3 regions of the Shigella sp. FC1967 genome follow, and region 2 is predicted to be linked to each of the others. Evidence: predicted binding sites of a transcription regulator. Region 2 holds the regulator's gene; each other region holds the start of a gene.
The links. The regulator PhoB, encoded in region 2, activates phosphate uptake and scavenging genes when phosphate is short. The targets are predictions, from matches to a motif close to CTGTCATAAAACTGNCNNAT.
Positions count from the first base shown of each region.

Region 1: a site for PhoB is predicted at 5,740-5,759, ahead of phoA (alkaline phosphatase). Genes of this name have one in related genera too.
Region 3: a site for PhoB is predicted at 2,103-2,122, ahead of pstS (phosphate ABC transporter substrate-binding protein PstS). Genes of this name have one in related genera too.

Region 1 is NZ_MIIZ01000632.1:7,685-15,157, reverse strand. It holds gene radA (DNA repair protein RadA) at 1-70, shown strand, start outside; gene nadR (multifunctional transcriptional regulator/nicotinamide-nucleotide adenylyltransferase/ribosylnicotinamide kinase NadR) at 82-1,326, shown strand; gene BHE89_RS08045 (ElyC/SanA/YdcF family protein) at 1,713-2,852, shown strand; gene BHE89_RS08040 (hypothetical protein) at 2,933-3,460, opposite strand; gene BHE89_RS08035 (alpha/beta hydrolase-fold protein) at 4,107-5,468, shown strand; gene phoA (alkaline phosphatase) at 5,863-7,302, shown strand.
Region 2 is NZ_MIIZ01001042.1:59-7,531, reverse strand. It holds partial or broken gene BHE89_RS27520 (AAA family ATPase) at 116-3,828, opposite strand; partial or broken gene sbcD (exonuclease subunit SbcD) at 3,828-5,058, opposite strand; gene phoB (phosphate regulon transcriptional regulator PhoB) at 5,280-5,969, shown strand; partial or broken gene phoR (phosphate regulon sensor histidine kinase PhoR) at 5,993-7,292, shown strand.
Region 3 is NZ_MIIZ01000635.1:461-5,965, forward strand. It holds gene pstC (phosphate ABC transporter permease PstC) at 1-882, opposite strand, end outside; gene pstS (phosphate ABC transporter substrate-binding protein PstS) at 960-2,000, opposite strand; gene envZ (two-component system sensor histidine kinase EnvZ) at 2,214-3,554, opposite strand; gene ompR (osmolarity response regulator transcription factor OmpR) at 3,551-4,273, opposite strand; gene greB (transcription elongation factor GreB) at 4,423-4,902, opposite strand; partial or broken gene BHE89_RS08160 (Tex-like N-terminal domain-containing protein) at 5,084-5,505, shown strand, end outside.

The DNA.
Region 1 (7,473 bases), on a different contig from region 2:
TATGAAAGTGTATGGTGTGAAAAAGCTGTCAGATGCATTATCTGTTCTTGATGATTTAGAAGACTTCTAAAGGAGCTAATTATGGGACCTTTTGATTATATCAAACAGGCTATCAGAAAAAATGGGTATACCTTACAACAGGTTGCTGATGAAAGTGATATGACAAAAGGCTATCTTAGCCAATTGATTAACAATAAAATCAAGAGTCCCAGTGCTCAAAAGATGTCGGCATTACACCAATTTTTAGGGTTAGAATACCCAGTGAAAAAGAAAACCATCGGTGTGATCTTTGGCAAATTTTATCCTCTTCATACAGGACATATTTATTTAATTCAACGCGCTTGTAGTCAAGTTGATGAATTACATGTGATCCTCTGTCATGACGAGCCGCGTGATAAAAATCTATTTATTAACAGTGCAATGTCGCAACAGCCAACAGTGAGTGACAGATTGCGTTGGTTATTACAAACCTTTAAATATCAAAAAAATATTCGTATTCATGAATTTGATGAACATGGTATTGAGCCTCAGCCCCATGGTTGGGAAATGTGGAGTGAAGGAATAAAAACGTTTTTACGCGAAAAGCAAATTACACCTGACTTTATCTATACCAGTGAACGTGATGACGCGGATCAATATAACGCTTTCTTAGGGATTGAAACGGTACTTATCGATCCAGAACGTTCATTTATGAATATCAGTGGTAGTCAAATTCGCCAAGCTCCTTTTAAATATTGGGAATATATTCCAACAGAAGTTAAGCCTTTCTTTGTGCGTACAGTGGCTATTTTAGGCGGTGAATCTAGCGGTAAATCAACATTGGTCAATAAGCTTGCTAATATTTTTAATACGACCAGTGCATGGGAATATGGTCGTGATTACGTTTTCTCTCATTTAGGCGGAGACGAGATGGCATTGCAATATTCTGACTATGATAAAATTGCATTAGGACATGCCCAATATATTGATTTTGCGGTTAAATATGCCAACAAAGTGGCTTTTGTTGATACGGATTTTGTCACAACACAGGCATTCTGTTTACGTTATGAAGGTAAAGAGCATCCCTTTGTTCAAGCTCTGATTGATGAATACCGTTTTGATCTAGTTATTTTGCTAGAAAATAACACGCCGTGGGTAGCAGATGGTTTACGTAGCTTAGGCAGTGATAAAGAGAGGCGTTATTTCCAAACCTTGCTGATAGAAATGCTTGATAAAAACAATATTGAGTATATCAAAGTGAATTCTCCGGATTATGATGAGCGCTTCTTAAGTTGTGTTGAATTAGTCAGAGAATTATTGATGATGCAATCAAAGCATATTGAATAATATTATGATTAAAAAAAACGCCATGTTATGGCTTTTTTACATTTGCTCATTAACCTAATTATACTTCAGCTCTTTCATTTTTCGTAAAGAATAAATCATTGCCACTTACTATTCTTCATTACGGATGATCACTTAGAATTAAATCTCTGTTCAAAAGATAAAAATACATAAAAAAATTTGTAAAGTCGGTTATCTACATAATAATGCTATTTTTTTCAATAAGGTGAAAAAGGTTACTGAAAATAAATTCAGGGATCTTTATGATAGATATCAGGTATAGATTTATCGGTGTGTATTTCTTTTGCCATTAGGTGTGAGGAGTCACACGCTCTATCTTCATTCGTTCAAGTGAAGAAGTAGACTATTTTTCGTAAAAGGACAAGATAATGGCGCAACCTTCCCGTGTTTCACTTCATATCAAGAAAACAGTCATTTCGTTAGCGATTGCTGCTTTAGGTTTTACCGTCTCATCAAATGCATTGGCTTATCAAAAAGTTCATCAACCAGATAATAGCTATCAGCAGTATGTCTCTCAGCGCCAAACGGTTGATAGTTTGATCCAAGATGCATTAGATGCCTTTAAGTCACCAGCGCGTGTCTCTGATGCGGGTTTTACGGGAAAACTGCCATCAAATATGGAAATTGTGGCGCAAAAACTGCAGCAAGCTTATAAATTAGAGCCTTACCGCCTCGATTTATTATTTAGTACTGCTAGCGCTTATATCTATAACAATGATGTTCCTCGTGCGATCACTATCTATAAACAGATTTTAGAGGCGGCACCTGATGATATTGATGCGTTAATTTACGTCACTTCATGGACACGTTTTGAAGGTCAAAATAAAGAGAGCGAAGCCTATTTCAATAAATTGAAATCATTAAATCCGGCAAAAGCAGAAGAAATTAGCCGATTCTTTGCCGAAATCGATCGCGTCAGCAAAATGCCATTAAGTGATAAATTAACCCCTGCTGATTTAGCAAAACTGAAAAAAACCAAAGATAACAACGCGATTGTGACATTAGGTTATGCGTTAAATCCCGATGGCACAATGAATAAGATTTTAATTGAACGCTTAAATAAAACGTTAGAGGTCGCTAAACAATTGCCTGAAGCAATGATTGTTGTGACAGGTGGTGTACCTAAAGCGCATCAAACAGAAGGTAAATTAATGGCGGATTGGTTGGTGAAAAATGGTATTCCAGCTGAACGTATTTTCCAAGAAAACTACGCACGTACCACTGTCGAAAATGCGTTATTTAGCCGTTATGCTTTAACCAAACATCGTATTAAAACCGCAGTAATTATCAGCTCTGGTAGTCATGTTCGTCGTGCTGATGCAATTTTTACTCTCGCGAGTTGGCAAAGTGGACCAAGTGATATCTCTTACTTGACCGTTGTTGCGCCCGATAAGCCATTAGCGGAATTACAAAAAGCCAGCAAATCAGATATACAGGGTATTTATCGTGATGGCTTAAAAGCATTAGGATTATGGAGCTTCCGTAGCTATCCATTAGAAGAGCGTTAATTTAATTAAGCTAGAATAGAAACCCAATGATATGAATAAACGTCTATGTTGGGTTTCTATTTGCCGTAAGTTAACAACGGTTAATTTGAAATTGGTACACCAATAGGTGTGGTAAGCAGAACTATAGGCGTTGCAATGATCACTAGAGGGAGAAGAACGGCATCTCCTACCAGCGTAAACGGTGTTAATGCAAAATTACGCAAAGTTCGACTTGGATTATTCTTCTCTTCTTCTTTGGCAGAAAGAAATACTAAGTTATATTTCATTGCAAGATTATCTTTAGGATAAAAATTAAATCTTAATTGTTCTCGTGTAAATATCATTCCTATTATTTTATAACCCTTATAATAGCCATCTTTATTTTCGGTAAAACCATATTTTTTAAGTGAAGTGATCTCATCTTCATTTAATTTTGAACGATCAACAGTAAAAATACTGAACTCACCTGAAAAAGAAGGTACTGGTGAGCCACTATTGGCTTTATAATAATTAAATTGTTTTAAGCTATCTATGTTTTTAAATTTTATCAATGGAACTGTTTGAATAACATTATTCATTTGTTCTAGACTAGATCCTCCATCTTCCACAAGATAAAATATATTTTTCACCGACTAAACCAATACCAGACGAAGGATAACGTGAGCAGAAACTAGAACATTTTACAGTTGTATCTCTTTCTAAAACAAAAATTTTCATATTTAAATGATGCAACAATATTATCATTGAATTCTTCGTAGTGAACATATTCTTTAGTTTTAGGTGGATTACCTTTCCACATAGCAGAAAGTGAGACATCCAGATAAACTCGATATAGAAAAATATTAGTGTAATGAGATAAATAACACGTAAAATAAGTCTATTCATAATAAAGTAATATCTCTTAGATAGTTTTATTAATATAAAAATAGCAATTATTATATAGTGTAGTTTATAAAGATGGCTAATAGGGAAACATTAAGATAAATCCAAATAAAATAATAAATCACTCCAATTGGATTTAATCGTTATCTAATATCTCAGGAAAGAAAAGATAAATAGCCGGTGTTGCTAAGATAACAATAGGTAATGCAAGGACATCACAGACCACAGTCACAGGCGTTAACGCTACATTTTTGCAGCACGACTTGGATAGTTAACATCTTTTTTATTTGAATTATTTAATTGAATTGATAACAATTATCATTACTATTGTTTATCACAATAGTTTATAACGAGAATAATAAAGTGAGAATTCCTCTGATGATATGCGCGTTGATGGCCTCTTTTCCCAGTTTTGCTAATTGTTTAGCCGTAACGGAAGGCAAAGAAATAACAGGCCAGTTTGATAATAACAATACGCTGTGTTTTGCTGCTCATTTAGAGCGTGAGCGTTATGTTGAATTAAACATAAAAGGGATACAAAACCTACGGTTAGAGAAACAAGATGGCACTCATATTCGCAGTTTATTAAAAGATATTCCTTCTGATGGGCAGCAAAAAGTACGTTTTTTATTACCTAAAACTGCGAATTATCAATTGGTTGCACAGGGCGAAGCTAAAAAGCAGTGGCAATTCACGCTAACAACACAACCTTATCAGCCGTTAGATAACGATGCGGGAATTGCCCCTGTTAGTCCCCGTTTACAAACACTTGCTCAACAACTAAATCAACAACGTATTCAGGCGTTTTGGCAACAAGTTCATCAGGAAGGTGCTCCCCTGATTGAGCCTTATGATAATGACAAAAAGTTAGTTACCTTTTTATGGCGAGGCGCGAAATCGAATGTCTATTTATTGGGATCACCCGATGGTAATCATGATCCGTTAACCCATTTAGCAAATAGTGATATTTGGTACCGTAGTTATATCGTTCCTAACGATACACTAATGCAATATAAATTAGCACCTGATGTACCTGTTATTAAAAATTCAGAGCCTTTTGAGCAACGTCGTGCGATTTTAACCACCGCACAAGCCGATCCGTTGAATTCTCAAAATTCGCCAAGTCAATCTGAGGATATCTATAATCACTTTTCTTTATTGTCCTTGGACAGTAAACGTGAATGTCAATTACCCGATATTCTTGATAGAACAATGAAAGGCAAGACAGAGATTGTTCGTTTTCACAGTGAGATCTTAAATAATGATCGTGAAATAGCGCTTTATCTGCCAGCACAAAAAATGGAAACACCACGGATCCTCGTATTATTTGATGGTCAAACTTATCGTCGTCAATATGGTATTGATCGGTTTTTTGATAAACAGATCGAGGAAGGTAAATTGACACCGATGATGATCTTATTTGTTGATAGTATTGACAGCGATCGCCGTAGTGTTGAATTGCCACCAAATCCTGATTTTTATCGTTTCTTGGCAGATGAACTCTTTGTTTGGCTAGAACAAGAGAAAGGGATTGACGTATCGGGAACAGAGACGATTGTATCAGGCTCAAGTTATGGCGGGTTAGCATCTTCATGGGTTGCATTTAATCGCCCTGATCGTTTTGGTAAAGTGCTGAGTATGTCTGGCTCTTATTGGTGGGCGCCTGAAAATGAAGAGCCTGAGTGGCTTATTCGACAATTTGAGCAAGCAGATAAAAAGCCACTACAATTTTTTTTTAGAGGCGGGGTTATTTGAAAGTCGTGGTGATAAGGGGGGGATTTTAAATAATAATCGTCATCTTAAACAGGTTTTAGAACAAAAAGGTTATCCTGTTAAATCACTCGAAATGGCGAGTGGACATGATTATATTTCTTGGTGTGAAACCCTGTATTTGGGGGCAAAAGCATTAACCCAAGAGAATGACTAATTTAACGGCGCGTCTTAATACCACGCCTTAATAATATGTTTTAATCCAACAGAAGCTTATACATGCATTCGCGGTATAAGCTTTTTGTTTGTCATCAACTTGTCATAAAGGTGTCATCTAAATCACTTTTACTCTTCATTTCTTTGTCATTTAACAGCCGTAAGCTTTTCCTGACTTAAAACATGAATCCTGTTTTTTATTTTAGAGTGCAAGGAAAAAGCTATGTCTCATCGTTACCAACGTTCTATTTTATCCATTATTGTAACAACGCTATTGGCTGGTGCGAGTTTCTCTTCTTTTGCAGCTCCCGTTGCTGCTGATGCAATTTTGGCACAAGATCGTGCAGCAAAAGGTAATATCACGGAATTTGGCGGTGCTCGCCGTATGACCCAGGATCAAACTGAGGCATTAAAAGCAGCTTTACATAATAACCAAGCAAAAAATGTGATCCTCTTTATTGGTGATGGTATGGGGGATTCGGAAATTACTGTTGCGCGTAACTATGCGGAAGGTGCTGGTGGTTTCTTTAAAGGTATCGATGCCTTACCTATTACGGGTCAATACACACACTATGCTTTAGATAGAAAAACACAAAAACCTAACTATGTCACAGACTCCGCTGCATCTGCAACAGCATGGGCTTCGGGTGTCAAAACCTATAATGGTGCATTAGGGATTGATGTGTTTGGTAAGGATCACCAAACTATTTTGGAATTAGCAAAAGCTAATGGAAAGGCTACTGGGAACGTGACAACATCAGAAATTCAAGATGCAACACCAGCAGCGCTGTTCTCGCATGTAACAGGACGCAAATGTTATGGCCCTGTTGAAACGTTAGAAAAATGCTCAACCAATGCATTAGAGAATGGCGGCAGAGGTTCTATCTCTGAGCAATTATTAGTCACTCGTGCAGATGTTACATTAGGGGGCGGTGCGAAAAGTTTTGCTCAAACCGCTGCCGCGGGTGAATACAAAGGCAAAACGTTAGAGCAACAAGCGATTGAGCGTGGTTATCAAATCGTGAAAGATGCAAAATCACTTGATGCAATTACGCTTGCGAACCAAGATAAGCCAGTACTGGGTTTGTTCCATGAAGGAAATATGGCTGTGGCTTGGGAAGGCCCTAAAGCCACGTATCATGGTAATTTAAATAATCCACCTCTAGAGTGCAAACCTAACTCTAAACTCGATCCAAATGCGCCAACACTGGCACAAATGACTAAAAAAGCGATCGACTTACTGAAAACGAATGAAAATGGTTTCTTCTTACAAGTTGAAAGCGCCTCTATCGATAAGCAAGATCATAATGCGAATCCTTGCGGACAAATCGGTGAAACGGTTGCATTAGATGAAGCGGTACAAATCGGTTTAGATTTTGCTAAACAAAACGGCGACACCTTGATTATCGTAACTGCTGATCATGCTCATTCAAGCCAAATTATTGAGGCGGACGTGAAATCAAGCGGGTTAACTCAAGCGCTGATCACTAAAGATGGTGCAGTGATGGTAGTGAACTACGGTAACTCAGAAGAAGAGTCACAAGAACACACTGGCTCACAACTTCGTGTTGCCGCTTATGGTCCACATGCGGCGAATGTGGTTGGGTTAACTGACCAAACAGACTTATTCTTCACAATGCGTGACGCGATGGGTCTGAAATAAGTTCCCGTTAAATTTATAGTCTGTCTGAAGTTGTAGTCGAATTGCCTTACTAAACTTGTTGTATTTTATCGCGACTTAGAGAGATACCCTCTAGTCGCGTTTTTTTTATTTATACGATCTTATGTCGATAAAGTGATAATAAATCAATAGGTTATTTATAGTCTAATTTTG
Region 2 (7,473 bases):
TTGAGCTAATCTATGGACATACTATAGGGCTTAGTCGTGATTTATTGATATATAAAAAAATTTAATCAGTTACGTCAAAATATTCGACCTAGTTTTTAACTGTTTGATTTATAATTTATTTATCTGAACATCTAAACTCGGGAGCGAGTTGGCTAATACCTAATCCTCCCGCCTTCTTCACTTTAATTTGTACAGGAATGCGCTCTTTCATAGCTTCTACGTGACTAATTACGCCAATAATTTTGCCGGATGCATTTAGGCTATCGAGAGCATCTAATGCAATATCTAGAGTATCAGGATCTAATGTGCCGAAGCCTTCATCTAGAAATAGTGATTCGATTTGAGTTTTGTTACTGACTAAATCCGACAGCGCTAAGGCGAGAGATAAGCTAACTAAGAAACTTTCGCCACCTGATAGCGTGCGAGTATCTCGCAACGCATCGGCTTGCCACGTGTCGGCAATTTGTAGTTCAAGGCTTGCGGGTGTTTTGCGTTGCAAGAAATAACGTCCATGAAGTTTTTCTAAACGAAGGTTAGCTAAATAAATGAGATGATCAAGTGTTAATCCTTGAGCAAAACGGCTGAATTTATCGCCTGATGCTGATCCGACTAATTCGTTTAAGTAGCTCCAATCATCGAATTGAGATTGTTGTTTGGTAATATGGATCAATAGATCCTGTTGCTCTTTACGTTTTTCCTCATCAATACGCAGTTGCTCTTGAATACGAAACTTCGTTTCTTGTACTTGAGTCATTTGTGTTTCTAACTGCAATAACTGGGCGGTAATTTGTTCAAAATTTTGTTGTGTTACCAATATCGGTTGTTGTGACAAGTGCTGTTGATAGTTATTTACTTGAGTGTCTAAACGTGTTTTCTCTTGCAATAGCTTATCAAGCCGTTGTTTTTGCTGCTCTTGTAAACGATTTCTTTCCTCAACGGATAACAGCGACGCCAGAAATGCCTTTTCATCAGCAAAAGGGCTATTTTTTAATTTATTTTGATATTGTTCAAGAATGGTTTGTGAGTGGACATTAAGCCGTTGTTGTGATTTTTCGTTTTCCTGATATTGACCAATTAGCTGATTTAAACGTATTTCGAGTCGATTTTTTTTCTTCGCTATATTGCTCGATTTGTTTTTGTAACCATTGGCTCTGTTTATCCAACTCATTACGTGCATCTTCAGTAGTTTGTGTCCCGAATAAAGCTTGGCGTTGTGCGTTTAGCTGTTCTTGTTGCTGATTTAATTGTTTTAAATGAACTAAAACAGCATCAAGTTCTTTTTGAGATTCAGATAAATAGCGTTTTCTCTCTTCCAGCGTTAATAACAATTCACGAATTGTTTGTTGTAATTCAGAATGTGTTTTTAAGGTTAATTGATATTGTTGGTTCTCTTTTTTACGCGCAATAAGCCATTGAATTTTGTCTTCAAATTCCTGTAATTCATAACCTTGCTGTTTGACAAGAGATTGAAGCTCCTGCGCTAACTGGGTTTGTTGTTGAAGATATTGCGCTGTTTGCTGTTGTTTATTGGAAACCTCTCTCTGTTGTTGAGCAAATTCATTTTGTTGATGAAACATCGCTTGTTGTTGTTGATTAAATTGCTCTTTGCTATCAGATAACCGTTTGTATTCTTGTTGAATTTGGGCTTCTAATTGTTGATAACTAATCTGTTTTTGTGCCAGTAAATTATCTTCTTTTTCAAGTTCTGAATCTAATTGAGTTAGATCTGTTTCTTCGCTATCAACATCGGGTAATGCGTAAGTTTGAGCTAAAACTCGCCATTGCTGTTTTAATGACGCAATATCTTGTGTGAGCTGCTCAAGTTCAAGACTTAGTTTTTCATTTTGAGCTTGATAGTTAGCGCACTGTGTTTTTTGTTCCACTAACTCTATTGTTAATACATGAACTTGTTGCGTTAAAATATCTAATCGTGTTTTGGTTTCGTCGGGCTTAATTTCTTTGTATTTTTCAACATAAGGATGTTCAGTTGAACCACATACAGGGCATGGGGTGTCTTTAACTAAACGCAGTCTTTCTTCTTCGTATTCTGCTAATTTGCGTATTAAAAGATAATTATCATTTAAGTCTTTGAGATGCTGTTCTTTCTCTTTTAAAACGATGCCATTTTTACTGATGTTTTCAGTTAGCATGACTATTTTTTTGCTGATTGTCTGACTGTGTTTTTTGGTATTGATGTTTCGTTTTTATAGCATGCTGTAATTGAGCCTGTAATCCCATGAGTTTTGCGAGAGCATTTCTTTGCTGAGAAATTTGTTGCAAACGATGAGGGATATCTGCAATGGCATCTGTTTTCTTTTGTTGCTCAATTTGCGTTTGTAATTGACTTAATTGTTCCTGTTGCAACTTAAGCGTGTGCTGTTGTTTTTCTAGTGTATGTGTTGTTTTCTCAAGAGAACGTTTAAGAAACTGTTCTTTTTTCTTGTTCTACTTTTTCGCTTTTCTGGCTAATTAAATTATTTTTCTGTAATTTTCATCATATTGCTCAAAATAACGTTGCCATAAAGGTAAATTTTCAGCAAGTTGAGCATGGGCTGTATGCTGAGTTAAATAGTCATTTAATTCATTGAATTGCGTTTGTGAGCTCGCTAATTGGGTTTCTGTTAACTGTATTTTTTTCTAGATATTCTGACTTTGTTTTCTCTAGCGTATTTTTTTTGCTGTGTTTTTTACTGAAATATCCTGTTGTAGCAAGATTAACTGATTATCTAATGGTGTTACTTTTTTCACGAATAAGCTGTAATATTTGTTGTTTTTTTTCTCATTGTGTTGTTTAAATGTATTACGAGCCTCGACGAGATGCTGATTAATCGGTTGGCTCTGTTGTTCAATCCGTTGTTTTTCTTCTTTTAGTGTTGAGCATTGTGACTCAATATAGGCTTGTTCTTTTAATAGACGGTTTTTTTCATCATAAATTGGACGGATTTTTTCTGCGGGTTCGCTATTTTCAAGACGTTGAATCTCAGGTTTAGCTGCAACTAATGCTGCTTGTGCTAAGTTAACCTCAGTTTGTGCTAATGCTTTGTTTTTACTAAGTTCAGTTTCTTTTTCTTGCCACTGTTGTGCTGCTTGATATTCCTGTTGTTGTTTTTGTAATTGGCGCTCTTTGGCAAAAAGCTCAGTTTGTTCAGTTAATAAAGCTTGGCGAGCATTTTCATCTAATAACGCCATCATTTCGGCTTGCTGTTTTAACGTTTTTAATGCTTGTTCTTCTTCACGCCAATGTTTAAAGATAGATTGGGAAATATGGCGATAAATATCTGTGCCAGTCAGTTCTTCGAGTAATTCAGCGCGAGATTTATCATCCGCATTTAAAAAAGCCGCAAATTGCCCTTGAGAAAGTAACATTGATTTAGTGAAACGATCAAAATCAAGACCCGTGATATTAATGATCATCTCTTTCACTTGGCTTATCTTGCTCGCCAATATTTTGTCTTCGCCACCTATGGTATTGAGTTTAACCAGTTCTGCTTGTGGTGCTTGAAGATTACCATCCTCTTTATAATTAGCACGACGTTGTTCCCAAAATGCACGATAAGCCACACCTTTGACTTCAAATTCAACTTCAGCCAAACATTCTGCTGTATGGCGTGTCATTAACTCATTTTGTGATTGTGTGACTTTATCGAGTCGTGGCGTTCGATGATAAAGCGCTAAACTTATCGCATCTAACAGGGTGGTTTTTCCCGCCCCCGTAGGGCCTGTAATCGCAAATAATCCGTTGCTAATAAAAGGTTCTTGGTTGAAGTTAATTTTCCATTCACCTTTTAAGGAATTAATATTTTTAAATCGCAGACTTAAGATTTTCATTATGCTTCGTTATCCTCTTGTTCTGCCATTTCAACGGCTTGCTTAAACAATGTTGTTAAGCGTGTTTTTATCTCTTCTGAATCAAACTCATGCTGTTCTAAGCGCCTTTCAAAAACATCATAAACGGTTAACTCAGTCAGTGTTTCGTTTTCATTTTGAGTGAATGCTTGGCGTTGTTTTCTGGCTCTTCTTAATAAGATCACATCAAAAAGCGGATCGTGAGTGAGCTCTTGAATACGAGTTTGTATGTCACTGAGATAATCTTGGGTTGAGACTTCGATATCTAACCAAATTGTGGTCTCTATTTCACCGTATTGTTTTTTTTAAGTCCTCAAGTTGTATTGCTATCTCTTTTAATGAACCACGAATAGTGCGTAGTAACTGAAGCTCAGGAATAGGTAAAAGTGTGAGGTTAGTGAGTTTGTCTTGCTCAAAATCGATAAGACAGACGCTTTTCTGTTGTCCGCTCTCATCAAAACTTAAAGGAATAGGGGAGCCACTATAACGAATATGACCTGATTTATTCACCACTTGAGGGCGATGAATATGACCAAGAGCAATATAGTCAAATTCAGGAAATAGGGTTGCAGAAAAAGCCTCTAAAGTCCCAATATAAATTTCACGTACTGAATCGGTGACGCTTGCACCGATAGTCGTGAGATGACCTGTTGCAATAATGGGGATATTTGCATTCAATTTTTTACGTAAATCAAGAGCAACTTGATATTGAGCTTGGTAATAATCAGCAATGGCTTCTTTTAGAGCGTTTTGTTTTTCAGCCCCAGATTGTCCACTTTTGCTGCTGATCATATCTCTGGGGCGTAGATAAGGGATAGTACAAAGCAGTGCTCCCGGAGTGTTATCTTTTTGAGGAAGAATGAGCGGGGCTTGTGGTGTTTCAGTATCAACATTAGCAATAACGGTTGTATTTAAACACGCCAATAGTGATTTTGATTCATTGAGTGTTGCCACCGAGTCGTGATTACCACCAAGAATAACGAGCTGACATTGTGTGTCTCGAATAGCAACCACAAAACGGTTATAAAGTTCTCTGGCATAACTTGGAGGGGAGCCAGTATCAAAAATATCGCCTGCAACAATCAGTGCATCGACTTGATAATGTTTAATTTGTGCTAACAACCAATCAAGAAACTGTTGATGTTCTTTAGCGCGAGTCTTAGTAAAAAAATATTGCCCTAAATGCCAATCTGATGTGTGAATAATCCGCATTACTATCCCTCTTTTTTATCTGTTGGAGAGTATAACGCACCTTACTTTTTTTAGTGAAAACTCAACATAAGCCTTCTTTTTGAGTGACATTTCACCAAAAAACGACTTATTTGCCTTAACAACAGGGATCTATTTCAGTAATGTTAAGGTTAGTCATAAATCTGTCATAAAACTGCATCATAATCATTTTGACCCTCTATATACATTACACAGGATAGAGTATGGCAAGGCGTATTCTTGTTGTTGAAGATGAAACCGCAATTCGAGAGATGATCTGTTTTGTTTTGGAACAAAATGGTTTTCAACCTATTGAAGCAGAAGACTATGATTCTGCATTGAGCTTTCTTATTGATCCTTACCCTGATCTGGTTTTATTAGATTGGATGATCCCTGGGGGATCTGGTTTGCAGGTAATAAAGCAGATGAAACGGGAAAGTAACACCCGTGATATCCCAATTATTATGCTAACTGCGAAAGGGGAAGAAGAAGATAAAGTTCAAGGGTTAGAAACGGGTGCTGATGATTATGTTATCAAACCCTTTTCACCTAAAGAGCTTGTTGCTCGTGTGAAGGCAATTTTACGGCGTTTATCACCAATGTCAGCGGAAGATATCATAGAGTTCAATGGATTAGGACTTGATCCTGTTTCTCATCGGGTGACGAGTCAAGATAAACCGATTGAGATGGGCCCTACCGAATTTAAACTCCTGCACTTTTTTATGACACATCCTGAACGCGTATACAGCAGAGAACAGCTGTTAAACTATGTTTGGGGAACGAATGTTTATGTCGAAGACCGTACTGTTGATGTGCATATTCGTCGTTTACGTAAGGCCATTGAAGAAGATGGTCATGACAGAATGATACAGACAGTACGCGGAACGGGATATCGTTTCTCTGCCCGTTTCTAAGTCAATATGGGAGTAATCGTCAGGTGTTAGAACGACTATCGTGGAAAGCCCTCGTTTGGGGGCTATGTCTATTTTGTTTGCCTGCCTTTATATTATCGCTTTTTATCGGGCATCTTCCTTGGTTGCTGGTGGCATCGCTTCTCAGTGCCCTTGTGTGGCATGCTTATAATTTGCTGAAATTATCTAAATGGTTATGGTTAGATCGCTCGATATTGCCCCCTGAAGGTAGGGGAGGATGGGAGCCTATTTTTTTATGGTATTCGACAAACTCAGCAACGTAATCGTAAGCGACGTAGAGAATTAGGTGATTTAATTAAACGTTTTAGAAGTGGGGCTGAAAGTCTACCCGATGCTGTTGTGATGATGACAAATGAAGGGAATATTTTTTGGTGTAATAGCCTTGCTCAACATCTATTAGGTTTTCGTTGGCCTGAAGATAACGGGCAAACTATTTTTAACTTATTACGTTATCCTGATTTTTTACACTATTTTACTGCGGGTGATTTTAGTCGCCCCTTAACCATTTCACTCAATAATGGCTCTATTGTTGAGTTCCGTGTGATGCCATATAGCGAAGACCAGCGTTTGATGGTAGCTCGTGATGTGACAGAAAAAAATAAACTAGAAAACTCGCGACGTGATTTTTTTGCTAATGTGAGTCATGAGTTAAGAACACCGTTAACCGTTATTCAAGGTTATCTTGAAATGATGGAAGAAAAGAGTGTAGAAAAACCCGCTGAGCATAAAGCGATAGTCACGATGCAAGAGCAAGCTAAACGTATGGATACGCTTGTGCAGCAGCTCTTACAGCTTTCTCGTATTGAATCTGCCCCCCATATTGATTTAAACAAGATTGTTGATATTCCTGCTATTTTGGCTTTATTACAACAAGAAGCTAACTCACTCAGTCAAGGTCAACATCAGATTATTTTTGATGTTGATGAACAGTGGGCTGTTCGTGGTAATGAAGAGCAACTGCGTAGTGCGGTTTCTAATTTAGTGTATAACGCTATTAATCACACTGACGAAGGTTCAACCATAAATGTCAGTTGGAAGAAAATTCCTCAAGGTATGTTATTTAGTGTTTCAGATAATGGGGCGGGGATCAGCGCTGAACACTTAACGCGTTTAACCGAACGTTTTTATCGCGTTGATAAAGCTCGCTCTCGTCATTCTGGTGGAACTGGGTTAGGTTTGGCTATTGTGAAAAAATCATTGCTTCATCATCACTCTCAATTGAATATTGAAAGTAAAGTCGGTGTTGGGAGTACGTTCTCTTTTATCCTTCCTCAAACCCTGCTTACCGCTAAAAAAACACACTAGCAGTATGCTTTTTAAAGGCCTTTATCACTTGAATTCAATTTGTGATAAAGGCTTTTTTGTTCCTATATTTTTAATATCAATAAAAACTAATATCGTAGCGTTAAATTTTAATATTATTAATTAATAGTAACTTTAAATGATGCCAATAGTTAATTTTATTGGTGATAAAATGTACAAATCA
Region 3 (5,505 bases), on a different contig from region 2:
CAGGATAAGCCCTAATTCCATTAATGCGGCCGTGTGTAATCCTGTTTCTGCTTCAGCAAATTCGTTTGCTAATGCAGACGTGATACTGTTACCCGGCATAAACAGCGAGATAGAATCTAACTGGTAGGTATTACCGATGATAAAGGTTACTGCCATCGTTTCACCTAAGGCACGACCTAATCCCAACATAATACCGCCGATAACGCCATTACGGGTATAAGGTAGAACGATATTCCAAATCACTTCCCATGTTGTACAACCAATGCCGTAAGCAGACTCTTTCATCATGACCGGTGTTTGTTCAAACACATCACGCATAACAGAAGCGATATAAGGAATGATCATGATCGCGAGGATAACGCCCGCAGCTAAAATACCAATACCAAAAGCAGGACCGGAAAACAGTTCGCCAACGATAGGAATGGAAGAAAGTACATTACCAACGGGCTCTTGGAAGTAGGTTGCAAAGAGTGGTGCGAAGACAAATAGTCCCCACATGCCGTAAACAATACTTGGAATAGCCGCGAGTAACTCAATCGCGATACCTAACGGACGTTTTAACCAATTAGGGGCTAATTCCGTTAAGAAAAGCGCGATACCAAAACTGACAGGAACGGCAATAATTAGTGCGATGACAGAGGTAACGATGGTGCCGTAAATAGGTACTAGTGCACCAAATTCCTGAGCAGGAGGATCCCACTCTTTTGACCATAAGAATGAAAGACCAAATTGTTGAATGCTTGGCCATGAGGCGAAAATCAGTGAAACAATGATACCTGTTAAAAGCAAAAGTGTAACCAACGCAGCTAGGCGAACCAGTGCGCTGAAAATAACGTCCCCTCGTTTACTAGGGGCCTTTATTACCGTTGTATGCTCGGCCATAAAGCCTCTTTTAATTTATTACCCCCTGTTTAGCAGGGGGTGAACGTTAACTTATCTCTTAATGATTACCAATTTTATTAGTAAATCGGTTTACCATTACTGTCTTTAATACTGGTTTTCCATGCAGCACGAATTTGTTCTACAACTTCTGTGGGTAATACGGCGTAATCTAGATTTTTCGCTTCTTGATTACCTTTGTCGTAAGCCCAGTTGAAGAAATTCAGTACTTCTTTACCTTTTTCTGCATTCTGCTGCTTCTGATGCACTAAGATAAAGGTGGTTGATGTAATCGGCCATGCATTTTCACCTTTCTGATTAGTCAGATCTTGTGCAAAGCTTTTGCTCCAATCAATTTTTCTTGCAGCAGCACTGAAACTGTCTGCTGTCGGAGCGATAACTTCGCCATCAGCGGTGACTAATTTAGTGTAAGCAAGATTGTTTTGTTTCGCGTAAGCATATTCAACATAACCAATTGAACCGGGTACACGTTGAACGAATGCAGCGATACCATCATTCCCTTTTCCACCTAAGCCTGTCGGCCATTTAACGGTAGAGCCAGCGCCGACTTCATCTTTCCAGACGTTATTGACTTTTGATAAGTAGCTAGTGAAAACGAAAGATGTTCCTGAACCATCAGCACGACGAATAACCGCGATATTTTGATCCGGTAATTTTACGCCAGGATTGAGTTTAGCAATGGCAGGGTCATTCCATTTTTGGATTTTGCCTAAATAGATATTACCGATAGTTTCGCCATCTAAGGTCAGTTCACCTGATTTGATACCAGGAATATTGACTGCCATAACAACGCCACCAATCACGGTAGGGAATTGGAATAAACCGTCAGCTTGTAATTTATCATCTGCTAATGGCGCATCAGAAGCACCAAAATCAACCGTATTTGCAATGATTTGCTTAACACCACCAGAGGATCCAATGCCTTGATAGTTAATTTTGTTACCCGTTTCTTTCTGATAGGAATCTGCCCATTTAGCATAAACTGGGGCAGGGAACGTTGCGCCAGCACCAGTCAGCGAGGTCGTTGCCTGTGCAGAAAGAGCGGTCATTGAAAACGCAGCGGCAATGACACTAGTCAGGGTGGTACGCATCAGTTTCATAATCCCTCCTGTGGGATAGGTAGAATAAATTTCGACATCTATCAACTTCGGTTACGGTACGCACAGACAATAGGTCAGTTTGATGACAATTAAATGTCTTAATTGTGACAGTTTTATGACAAAGCGAAAAAATGATGAAATATTTATAGGGGGAGAAAAACAGAATGGAAATGGCGTAATAAAAAGCCGGTCTAAGACTTGAAATCGAGTGGACTAATCATCCTCATCTTCACGTTCTTTTAATGGGAAGTTGGCACGAATTAATAATCCGCCTTTAACGCTATCATCAAGCTCAACATAACCACCATGAGCATCCATAATACGGCGAATGATGGACAATCCTAAACCTGCACCCGTTGAGCTACGTGCTTGCTCACCTTGAACAAAAGGTTGAAAAAGTCGTTGTCTATCTTCTTGTGGAATACCCGGGCCGTCATCTTCAACTTGGAACCACGCATATTCTTCATTTTTGCCACTTGAAATGCTTATCCAGCCATTGCCATAGCGAGTGGCATTCACAACCATATTGGCAAGTGCCCGTTTTACTGCAATAGGATTAGCGGTGATATTGATAGGTTCAGGATGAAGATGTTCTTCACTGATTTTTCCTGAATTAGATTCAGCTGAAATGACTTCTTGTAATAGATTATTCATATCACACAGTTCTAAAGACATCTCTTTACCTGTGCGCATATAGTCTAAGAACTGCCCAATGATGGCATCACAATCTTCGATATCTTTATTGATAGAGTCTGCAAGGTAACTATCTTCGGGGCTCATCATTTCCGTTGCCAAACGAATTCGAGTTAATGGTGTACGCAAATCATGGCTAACACCTGCCATAACAAGCGTTCTATCATTATCTAATGAGCGAATTCCTGACGACATTTGGTTAAAGGCACGAATAATTGATCGCATTTCAGAAGAGCCAGATTCAGGGATTGGAGGGGGAATAACCCCTTTCCCGATACGACGTGCGGCATACTCTACTTCATTGAGTGGGCGATTTTGAAAACGGCTATAAAGCCAGAAAAAAGCGACAACGATAATAATAAAAATAATCGCTTGGCGATAAACAGGCAGTAAGTAGTTTTGCCCTAATTCCGTCAGTGGGACTCGGATCCAAAGAGAAGGAGAGATATGTGTATTGACCCATAAGACAGGATATTCCAACGTATTCTCGATCCAAATTTCGGTTTCCCCTTCGAGATACTCAGTCATCTGTTCACTGAGTTCATCATTCATTTTTGCCCAATAGAGTCCTGCCTCAAGTGCGGCTTCCTTATCAAAGAAAGAGATACCCAATTCGTTATAGATTTTATTGCGTAATGCAGGGGAAATTTTTAGCGGAGTGCCATCGACTAGGATCAATTCTTCAGGCATTAATGTGCGTATTTCATACGCTAATACTTTATTAAATTGCTGCAGGCTTGGTCCAACAATAAGGTGCTGTACAACGATATAACTGGCTATCAAGCTAAAAAAAAGTAGCGAGATAACCAGAAATAACGAGCGTGTCAGTTTATTGTGAGGGGAAAGCCTCAGTCTTCTCATTGAGCACTGGTTCCATCAGGAACAAAGACGTAACCCAGTCCCCAAACCGTTTGAATGTAACGAGGGTGCGTAGGATCTTCTTCAATCATGCGGCGTAAACGAGAAATTTGAACGTCAATTGAGCGCTCCATTGCGCTGTATTCACGACCACGAGCAAGACTCATTAACTTATCACGAGAAAGCGGTTCACGAGGGTGTGATACCAGTACTTTCAATACAGCAAATTCACCACTTGTCAGAGGCATATGCTCTTCTTCGTGGAACATTTCTCGTGTACCAAGGTTTAACTTGAACTTACCAAAAGAGATAACGGCGTTATCTTGTGAAGGCGCACCTGGTAATTCGTTTGCTTGGCGGCGGAGAACTGCGCGAATACGTGCGAGTAGTTCTCTTGGATTAAAGGGTTTTGAGATGTAATCATCAGCACCAATTTCAAGTCCAACAATTCTATCAACCTCTTCCCCTTTCGCAGTAACCATAATAATAGGGATAGGGTTGTTTTGGCTTCTTAAGCGGCGGCAAATAGAGAGACCATCTTCACCAGGAAGCATTAAATCGAGCACAATAAGATGGATAGATTCGCGAGTGAGCAGACGATCCATCTGATCGGCGTTTGCGGCAGTACGGATTTGAAAACCCTGCTCTGTCAAATAGCGCTCTAAGAGTGAACGCAGACGTAAATCATCATCCACGATTAGCACTTTATAACTTTCTTGCATTTTTTAAGCTCCTGAAGTGCAAATGCTTTTGTTAGCGAATTCTATCATCGATAAGAATATTAAACCAAAACCAAAGAATAAATGTTAATAATTTATAGGTAAAACTTGTTCATTGGCTCAGCTAAAGTGAATAAAACTATTGATTTATCTTATTCCGAATTGTATTTGATAGATAATACGCAGTAATTAACTTCACCACCGGGTGTTTGCACACTAATTTCATCATCAACTTGCTTACCAATAAGCGCTCTGGCAACAGGGGAATCAATAGAAATCCACTGTTTTGCTGGATCAAATTCATCGGGACCCACAAGCCTAAAGGTTTTGATATTTTCGTTATCATCTTCAAGCGTGACCCAAGCACCAAAATAGACTTTTCCTTCTTGGCGAGGATCTGGGTCAACGATTTTGAGTTCATCAAGACGTTTTGATAAAAAACGAACACGTCTATCAATTTCACGTAATCGCTTCTTTCCATAAATATATTCAGCATTTTCTGAACGGTCACCTTGTGCCGCCGCTTCTGAAACTGATTGTGTGACACGCGGGCGCTCTTCTTTCCAAAGATATTTTAGCTCTTTGTCTAAGGCATACCAGCCATCACGGGTAATATAGTTACTTTTTGCCATTACGAATAAAAACTATCATCAACATTGAATTTCATAAAGGTACTATAGCGTGAATGTTAAAATAATCTGTTAATTTCCTCATAATTGTCGAGCTAGATAGGAAATTTGCCAAATTTTTTTAGTGCTCTGCGTGTATAATAGCCATCTTTTTTAACTATTCCTCTCGGTAGGTAAATATATTATGAATGAATCATTAAGCCGAATTATTGCAGATGAGCTCTCTGTTAAGCCCCAGCAAGTCCTTTCGGCCATAACGTTACTGGATGAAGGGAATACGGTGCCATTTGTTGCCCGTTATCGAAAAGAGGTCACCGGCGGATTAGATGATACGCAATTACGTCAATTAGAAACCCGCCTCGGTTACCTACGGGAACTCAACGATCGCCGCCAAACAATTTTAAAATCAATTGAAGAACAAGGAAAACTGACACCAGAATTGCACTCTTCAATTAATGCAACTCAAAGTAAAACAGAGCTTGAAGATCTCTATCTTCCTTATAAGCCTAAGCGCCGTACTCGTGGCCAAATTGCGATTGAAAATGGATTAGAACCTTTAGCGGATTTACTGTGGAATGAACCACAACATAATCCAGAAGACGCGGC